Regions from separate parts of the Geobacillus zalihae genome, predicted to be linked through region 2. Evidence: riboswitches for the same ligand, from Rfam matches in the RefSeq annotation. Region 2 holds a riboswitch; each other region holds the start of a gene.

Region 1 (2,196 bases), 1.4 Mb from region 2:
TTTGCCTCGTCAACCCGGGCGATGTGGTGCTTGTCCCGGACCCGGGCTATCCGGACTATTGGTCGGGGATCGCGCTTGCCCGCGCGCGGATGGAGATGATGCCGCTTTCTTCGGAAAACGGATTCTTACCGGATTACGAAGCCATTCCGGAGTCGGTCGCCGACCGAGCGAAGCTCATGTTTTTAAACTATCCGAACAATCCGACCGGTGCGACGGCGACAAAGGAATTTTTCGCGGAGACGGTGGCGTTTGCCGCCAAGCACGGCATTGCCGTCGTGCACGATTTCGCTTATGGGGCGATCGGCTTTGACGGCCGGAAACCGGTCAGCTTCCTGGAAGCCGATGGGGCGAAAGACGTCGGCGTCGAAATTTATACGTTTTCGAAAACATACAATATGGCCGGCTGGCGTGTGGCGTTTGCCGTCGGCAACGAGCGGATCATTCGGGCGCTTGAGCTTTTGCAGGATCATTTGTATGTCAGCTTGTTCGGCGCCATCCAAGAAGCGGCCGCCGCGGCGCTCCTTGGTCCGCAAGATTGTGTCACGGAGTTGGTCGCATTGTATGAGGCGCGCCGCAATGCGTTCATCGCTGCGCTCTGCGAGATCGGTTGGGAAGCGCCGGCGCCATATGGGTCGTTTTTCGCCTGGCTTCCGCTGCCAAAAGGCATATCATCCGCTGAGTTTGCCGACATGCTGCTTGAGCGGGCGCATGTCGCCGTCGCCCCAGGCATCGGGTTCGGCGAGCACGGCGAAGGGTATGTGCGCGTCGGCCTCTTGACCGATGAAGCGCGGCTTCGCGAAGCAGCGGAGCGGATCGGCCGCCTTGGATTGTTCGAAAAAAATTTTTGAAAAATGATTGACAACGCCAATCGGCGATGTCATAATTCAAAGTAAATTTGCCAATTGTTTGACAAGTGCATAAACGAGCAGGCTTTCTTATCAAGAGCAGGCGGAGGGACGAGCCCAATGAAGCCCGGCAACCGGCTTGGCGCGCGCCAAGCACGGTGCTAATTCTTGCAGCGGAAACGCTGAGAGATAAGAAGAGCGCCATGACTGAATGACGCCTCTTCTTAGGAAGGGGCTTTTTTATTTCGCCATATATTGAAAGAGGGATGGACGATGAGTGCAGTCATTGCGACGTATTTGCTTCATGACGAGAAAGACATTCGCAAAAAGGCCGAAGGGATCGCGCTCGGCTTGACGGTCGGCACATGGACCGACTTGCCGCAGCTGGAGCAAGACCAGCTCCGCAAGCATAAAGGGGAAGTCGTTGCGGTCGAGGAGCTTGAGGAAAGCGACCGGACGAATGCGTACTTCGGCAAGCGGCTGAAGCGGGCGATCGTCAAAATCGCCTATCCGACGGTGAACTTCAGCGCCGATTTGCCAGCATTGTTGGTGACGACGTTCGGCAAGCTGTCGCTGGACGGGGAAGTGCGGCTGCTTGATTTGGAACTTCCAGAGGAGTGGAAACGGAAGTTCCCGGGACCGCGCTTTGGCATCGCCGGCATTCGCGAAAAGGTCGGAGTGTACGACCGCCCGCTGTTGATGAGCATTTTCAAAGGCATCGTCGGCCGCGATTTGGCGTATTTGACATCAGAGTTGAAAAAGCAAGCGCTTGGCGGCGTTGACTTGGTCAAAGATGACGAAATTTTGTTTGACAGCGATCGTCTGCCATTTGCGAAGCGCATTACAGAAGGCAAAGCGGCGCTCGAAGAGGTGTACGAACAAACAGGCAAGCGGACGCTGTACGCCGTCAACTTGACCGGCAAAACGTTTGAGCTGAAAGAGAAGGCGAGACGAGCCGCCGAGCTTGGTGCTGATGTGCTGTTGTTCAACGTGTTCGCCTATGGATTGGACGTCCTGCAAGGGCTGCGGGAAGATGAAGAGATTTCCGTCCCGATTATGGCCCACCCGGCGTTCAGCGGCGCCATCACGCCGTCGGAGTTTTACGGCGTCGCCCCGTCGCTCTTGCTTGGAAAACTTTTGCGTCTTGCCGGCGCCGATTTTGTGTTGTTCCCGTCTCCGTATGGCAGCGTCGCTTTGGAGCGCGGGCAGGCGCTTGGCATCGCCCAAGCGCTGACCGATGAACAAGAGCCGTTTGCCCGAGCGTTTCCAGTGCCCTCGGCCGGCATCCATCCGGGCTTGGTGCCGCTTCTTGTCCGCGATTTCGGCCGTGACAGCATCGTCAACGCCGGCG
Region 2 (2,196 bases):
TGTCTGTCCGGCCATCCGCGTTGGCGGGAGGTGCGGAAGAAGCTGGCGAAACAAGACGAAGAGGGGCTTCTCGTGGAGCTGAACAGCGCGGTCGGCACGTTGGAGGACGAAGCGAAAGAGAAGCAGATGGCTGCCATGATCCGCCGGATCGAGTCGATGCCGGGATGCATCCGGGACTATCGGGAGTGGCTGTCGGAGCAAGGGGTGGAGACGACCGGCATGCGTCCGATGGGCCACGCCGAGAGCGTGATGAGCCGGTTTGCGCATCGGGTGAAATCCCGCCGCAGCTGGAAAGACCAAGGGCTTCGGGCGTTTCTGAGGGCGATGGCGGCCCGAATCGACGGGATTTGGCGGAGAAATGGGCAGTTGGTGGAGGAAGAAGAGACCCGAACGGCGGCCTCGGCCTCAACAAAGTCCAAGCGGATCGAACAGGCCAAACGGAAGGCCGGACGGTTATGGGCAGATGTGGTGCGTCAGAATCTACCGTGTCTGCAGCGGTCATCCGGGACACCGATCCATCAAGCGTTGTCGGCGCTCCGGGATGGTGGTTGGGTGTAAAAAAATGGAATATCGTATCATCGCCTCAAGATGAGGGATGAGAGTCCGAAAGCGCTTACGATATGAATTCCTGAAAATGGTTCGCTAACTAGTGATTGACAACGCCCGTAGTGAACCGAAAAAATGTTCTCCACAAAGTCTTGACTGACTCTCGGATAAAAAAGATGTTGACACGCTTCGACAGACAATGATACAATCACATTCGTAGTCAATTGAATAGGCGATTGTTGCGCTCTTATCAAGAGAGGTGGAGGGATGTGCCCAATGAAGCCCGGCAACCGTCAGCGCATGTGCTGAAATGGTGCCAATTCACACAAAGCGGCCTGCTTTGAGAGATAAGAGACGGAATGGTGCACAATACCTTTCTGTTCTCTGCGGGCAGAAAGGTTTTCTTTTTGCGCTCTGCCGCTTGGGGAGGAAGGTGAAACGATGATTACACTCGAACAAGTGACGAAAATCTATCAAGCGGCCAACGGTTCGGTCACGGCAGTCGACAATGTGTCGCTTGAGATTCGCGAAGGAGAAATTTTCGGCATTATCGGCTACAGCGGCGCTGGGAAAAGCACGCTCATCCGCTTGCTCAATGGGCTCGAGAAGCCGACGAGCGGCCGGGTGGTCGTCGCCGGGCGCGATATGACGCGCGTGAAAGGGCGGGAGCTGCGCAAGGCGCGCCAAGAAATCGGGATGATTTTCCAGCATTTCAACTTGCTTTGGTCTCGCACAGTCAGGGAAAACATTGCCTTTCCGCTTGAAATTGCCGGCGTCCCGAAAGAGGAGCGGAACAAGCGGGTGGATGAATTGATCGAGCTTGTCGGCCTTTCCGGGCGCGAGGATGCCTACCCGTCGCAGCTGAGCGGCGGGCAAAAGCAGCGGGTCGGCATCGCCCGGGCGCTCGCCAACAACCCGAAAGTCTTGCTGTGCGACGAGGCGACATCGGCGTTGGACCCGCAGACGACCGATGCGATTTTGGACTTGCTCGTTGACATCAACAAGCGTCTCGGGCTGACGATTGTGCTGATCACCCATGAAATGCACGTCATCCGCAAAATTTGCGACCGCGTTGCGGTGATGGAAAGCGGCCGAATCGTCGAGCAAGGCGAAGTGCTGCATGTGTTCCGCAACCCGCAGCAACCGATTACGAAACGGTTCGTCAAGCAGCTGATCGAGCCTGAGGAGACGGAAGAGGCGATTTCCCATTTGTTTGGCCAATACCCGAGCGGGCTGATCGCGCAGCTGACGTTCGTCGGCGCGGCAGCCGGAAAGCCGCTCATCACCGAAGTGGTGCGTCAGTTTGCCGTCGATGTCAACATTTTGCAAGGGAAAATTTCGCAAACCCATCAAGGCGCCTATGGGGTGCTGTTCGTGCACCTCGACGGGGCGAGGGATGAAATCGACCGGGCGCTTGACTATATTCAACGCCAGCAGGTGGCGGTGGAGGTGATTCACGATGCTCGCTAACCTCCTGCCGAACGTGCAATGGGAGACGATGTGGGCGGCGACGGTCGAGACGCTGTATATGACGGGAGTGGCGGTGGCGGCCACTTTCGTCCTCGGAATCGTTCTTGGCTTGCTTCTATTTTTGACAGCGAAGGGCAACCTATGGGAAAACCGGTTTGTCAATACAGTGATTGCTGCGTT
Region 3 (2,196 bases), 1.4 Mb from region 2:
GCGCTCGCTTCCCGATTGGCGCAAACGTACGGCGTCCATTTCGTCGCTGGTTCGGTCGCCAAAAAAACAGCCGCCGGCGTGACAAACACGATGATCGTGGCCGACCGTCATGGCCAAATCGTCGGCGAATACAGCAAGCTTCACCTGTTCCAATTGATGGATGAACATTTGTATTTGCAGCCGGGAAACGAGCCAGGCTTGTTCTCGCTTGACGGGCTGCCGTGCGCTGGGGTCATTTGCTATGACATCCGCTTTCCGGAGTGGATTCGCGCCCATGCTTTGGCTGGGGCGGAAGTGCTGTTTGTCGTCGCCGAATGGCCGCTTCCCCGCCTGCACCATTGGCGGACGCTCTTGATGGCGCGGGCGATTGAAAACCAATGCTACGTCGTCGCCTGCAACCGGGCTGGCCGCGACCCGAACAACGTCTTTGCCGGCCATTCGCTCGTCATCGACCCATGGGGCGAAGTGATCGCCGAGGCGGACGAGAAGCCGGGCATTCTCTCGGCCGACATCGATCCCGCGCTCGTTGCGGACGTCCGCGCGCGCATCCCGGTGTTTGCCGACCGCCGGCCGCACGACTATGAAACGGCAAAAAATTTTTTCAAAACGTATTGACAATCGATTGGCCGACCATGTATCATTCGAATCAAGCAACCAAACAATTGAGAACATCGTGAAAATTCCCGAAACTGAATACAAGAAATCGGTACTCTTATCAAGAGTTGGCTGAGGGAATTGGCCCAATGAAGCCCAGCAACCGACCGTAATACTATCGTGAGATAGGGCGCACGCCAAGGGCGGCGCCGGAAGCGTCATGCTTCCGCAGGGCACGGTGCTAAGTCCAACAGAAAGACCGATGTCTTTCTGAAAGATAAGAGGCGCGAAGAACGAATGAATCTTCAAGCCTCTTTCCGTATGCGAAAGAGGCTTTTTCATTTGCCGGAAACGCCGAGTTTTAGCGCGCGTCAGAACCGGCATTTGAAAACGAGCGAAATGAAAAAAGGGGGAACAAGGCAATGACCACTGTTCAAACATCGGTTTACGAACCGCTGACCGAACCGAAGGCGGTATCTCTCGCTGTCCGCCTCGGCTTATTCCGCGACGGGGCGCCTCTTTTGTGCCGCGAGATCGGCGACGGCAACTTGAACTTAGTGTTTCATATCGTCGACCAAGAAACAAAGCAAGGCGTAATCATCAAACAAGCGTTGCCGTACGCCAAAGTGGTCGGCGAAAGCTGGCCGCTTACGTTAAAGCGCGCCGTCATCGAAAGCAACGCGCTGCGCACGTTTGCGAGCTATGTGCCGCAATACGTGCCGAAAGTCTACTATTCTGACGAATCGCTCGCCATTACGGTGATGGAAGACTTATCCCGTTTGCAAATCGCCCGCAAAGGGCTGATCGAAGGGAAAACGTATCCGCTTTTGTCCCAGCATATCGGCGAGTTTGTCGCCAAAACGGCATTTTATACGTCTGACTTCGGCATGAACCAGCAAGAGAAAAAGAAATTGGCGCAAAGCTTCGTCAATCCGGAACTGTGCAAAATTACCGAAGACCTCGTCTTCACCGACCCGTTTTTTGACCACGAAACGAACAACTTTGAAGACGAATTGCGCCCAGACGTTGAAGCGCTTTGGCGCGATGACCGACTCCACCTAGAAGCAGCAAAGCTGAAGCGCAAGTTTTTAACCGAAGCCGATGTGCTCTTGCATGGCGATTTGCATACCGGCAGCATTTTCGTAAGCGCCGACGAAACGAAAGTGATCGACCCAGAATTCGCCTTTTACGGTCCGATCGGGTTTGACCTTGGCCAATTTTTCGCCAATTTGCTGTTAAATGCGTTGTCCCGCTCTGAATTAGAGCGCCAACCGCTCTTTGACCACATCGACCGGACATGGGACGTCTTTGCGTCCGTGTTCTCAAACCTTTGGCGCACCGAGAGCGTGGAAACGTACGCCGCGACGCCGGGCTTGCTCGAGGACGTGCTCCGGCACGCGTTCATCGATGCTGTCGGCTTTGCCGGCTGCGAAGTCATCCGCCGGACGATCGGCCTCGCCCATGTGGCGGACCTTGACGGCATCGAGCACAAAGATGAACGGCTTGTTGCCAAACGGCATGCGCTCCGCCTCGGCCGCCGCTTGATCATTGAGCGGGCTGAGCTGACAGGAACGGATGGCTTCCGCCGGCTGCTCGCCGAAA
Region 4 (2,196 bases), 1.2 Mb from region 2:
AACACCTCAGGTTCATTGACAATCGCCCGGGCAATGGCGACGCGCTGGCGTTGGCCGCCGGACATCTCTTGAATGCGGCGGCGCTCATAGCCTTCCAAGTTGACAAACCGGAGCGCTTCGCTCACTTTTTGGCGGATGTCCGCTTCTTTCATCTTTTTCACGCGCAAGCCAAATGCCACGTTTTCAAACACATCGAGGTGAGGAAACAACGCATAGTCTTGAAAGACAGTGTTGACTTGCCGTTTGTTCGGCGGGACGTTTTGAATCGGCTTCCCGTGGAAATAAATCGTTCCTTCCGTCGGTTCGATAAACCCGGCAATCAGCCGCAAAATCGTCGTCTTCCCGCACCCTGACGGGCCAAGCAGCGTATAAAACTTCCCGCGCTCCATCGCAAAACTGACGTCATCCAATACGACCGTTCCGTCGTATTCCTTCGTCACTCGCTCGAAGCGGATGATCTCTTCCCCGTTCACTTCCAGCCCCCCGTCTTCTTGATGTTCACTATTCCTAATTAGAACATAGGAGAGTGGAAAGTGCAACGGAAAAATATGCTTTCCGCCATGTCGGCGACTAAAAAACAAAAAGCGGCTGACTATTCCGCAGAACAGCTTCCAATTTTGCCCGCAATGCGGAAAGCCGCTGTCTCATTGATCGTTTTTTCAAATTTCCTTGCTTCACCGTATTGAATAATTTCGAAAAATACATTAAATTATATAGTAATCATCAAAACGTCACCGCACAATTGCATACCGGCATTCTTATCAAGAGAGGGGGAGGGACTGGCCCGGTGAACCCTCAGCAACCTGGCCCGCGGCCAAGGTGCTAAATCCAGACAGGCGGAAGCCTGGAAGATAAGAAGAAGCGAATGAAAAGTCTTCTTCTTATAGAAGGCTTTTTTCTTTTACTACGGAGAAACGGGGGAATCGAACGTGGGATTGCTGGATGAGTTGAAAGAGCGCATTCTCATCGCCGACGGGGCGATGGGAACGCTTTTATATTCGCACGGCATTGACCGTTGTTTTGAAGAATTGAATCTATCCAATCCAGATGAAATCGTCCATATTCATGAAGCGTATATCGCCGCGGGCGCCGACGTCATTCAGACGAATACATACGGCGCCAACTATGTGAAACTCGCCCGCTACGGCCTTGAAGATGAGGTGCCGGCCATCAACCGCGCGGCGGTGCGGCTCGCCAGGCAAGCGGCGAACGGGCGGGCGTACGTGCTCGGGACGATCGGGGGGCTTCGCACGTTAAACAAAAGCGTCGTCACGCTCGAAGAAGTGAAACGGACGTTTCGCGAGCAGCTGTTTGTCCTGCTGGCTGAAGGGGTTGATGGCGTGCTGCTCGAGACGTATTACGATTTGGAAGAGTTGGAGACGGTGCTTGCCATCGCCCGCAAAGAAACGGATTTGCCGATCATCGCCCATGTGTCGCTCCATGAAGTCGGCGTCTTGCAAGATGGCACGCCGCTCGCGGACGCCCTTGCTCGCCTAGAGGCGCTCGGGGCCGATGTCGTCGGACTGAACTGTCGTCTCGGTCCATATCATATGCTTCGGTCGCTCGAGGAAGTGCCGCTGCCGAAGCAGGCGTTTTTGTCGGCGTATCCGAACGCGAGCCTCCCGGATTACCGCGACGGCCGGCTTGTCTATGAAACGAACGCGGAATATTTTGAAGAGGCGGCCAAAGCGTTCCGCGATCAAGGGGTGCGCTTGATCGGCGGGTGCTGCGGCACGACGCCGAAACATATTGAGGCAATGGCAAAGGCGCTCGCCGACCGGACGCCGGTGACGGAAAAAACGGTGAAGCGGCGCGCGGTGCCCGTATCGGTGCAAGCCGAGCGGTCCGCCCCAACTCCGCTTCCCGAGCTCGCCCGCGCGCGCCGCTCGGTCATCGTTGAACTCGACCCGCCGAAAAAACTCGGCATTGACAAATTTCTCGCCGGAGCGAAAGCGCTCCATGACGCCGGCATCGATGCGCTGACGTTGGCCGACAACTCGCTTGCTACGCCGCGCATCAGCAACGCCGCCGTCGCCACGATCGTGAAAGAGCGGCTCGGCGTCCGCCCGCTCGTGCATATTACGTGCCGCGACCGCAACTTGATCGGCTTGCAGTCGCATTTGATGGGCTTGCATACGCTCGGCATCACTGATGTGCTCGCCATTACCGGCGATCCGTCGAAAATCGGCGATTTCC

What was found. A riboswitch is a leader RNA that binds a small molecule or an ion and turns the genes downstream of it on or off. The one in region 2 is predicted to bind S-adenosylmethionine.
Region 1: it holds a riboswitch for S-adenosylmethionine, as region 2 does, so the genes downstream of both, mtnW (2,3-diketo-5-methylthiopentyl-1-phosphate enolase) here and QWV57_RS15245 (methionine ABC transporter ATP-binding protein) in region 2, are expected to answer to the same signal.
Region 3: it holds a riboswitch for S-adenosylmethionine, as region 2 does, so the genes downstream of both, mtnK (S-methyl-5-thioribose kinase) here and QWV57_RS15245 (methionine ABC transporter ATP-binding protein) in region 2, are expected to answer to the same signal.
Region 4: it holds a riboswitch for S-adenosylmethionine, as region 2 does, so the genes downstream of both, QWV57_RS03510 (bifunctional homocysteine S-methyltransferase/methylenetetrahydrofolate reductase) here and QWV57_RS15245 (methionine ABC transporter ATP-binding protein) in region 2, are expected to answer to the same signal.

What each region holds. Positions count from the first base shown of each region.
Region 1 is NZ_CP129217.1:876,528-878,723, forward strand. It holds gene QWV57_RS04550 (pyridoxal phosphate-dependent aminotransferase) at 1-848, shown strand, start outside; SAM riboswitch class I at 933-1,041, shown strand; gene mtnW (2,3-diketo-5-methylthiopentyl-1-phosphate enolase) at 1,119-2,196, shown strand, end outside.
Region 2 is NZ_CP129217.1:3,008,842-3,011,037, reverse strand. It holds gene QWV57_RS15250 (ISLre2-like element ISGsp3 family transposase) at 1-558, shown strand, start outside; SAM riboswitch class I at 791-900, shown strand; gene QWV57_RS15245 (methionine ABC transporter ATP-binding protein) at 988-2,016, shown strand; gene QWV57_RS15240 (methionine ABC transporter permease) at 2,006-2,196, shown strand, end outside.
Region 3 is NZ_CP129217.1:873,698-875,893, reverse strand. It holds gene QWV57_RS04545 (carbon-nitrogen family hydrolase) at 1-615, shown strand, start outside; SAM riboswitch class I at 710-878, shown strand; gene mtnK (S-methyl-5-thioribose kinase) at 1,017-2,196, shown strand, end outside.
Region 4 is NZ_CP129217.1:686,622-688,817, reverse strand. It holds gene QWV57_RS03520 (ABC transporter ATP-binding protein) at 1-473, opposite strand, end outside; gene QWV57_RS03515 (hypothetical protein) at 534-686, shown strand; SAM riboswitch class I at 756-858, shown strand; gene QWV57_RS03510 (bifunctional homocysteine S-methyltransferase/methylenetetrahydrofolate reductase) at 930-2,196, shown strand, end outside.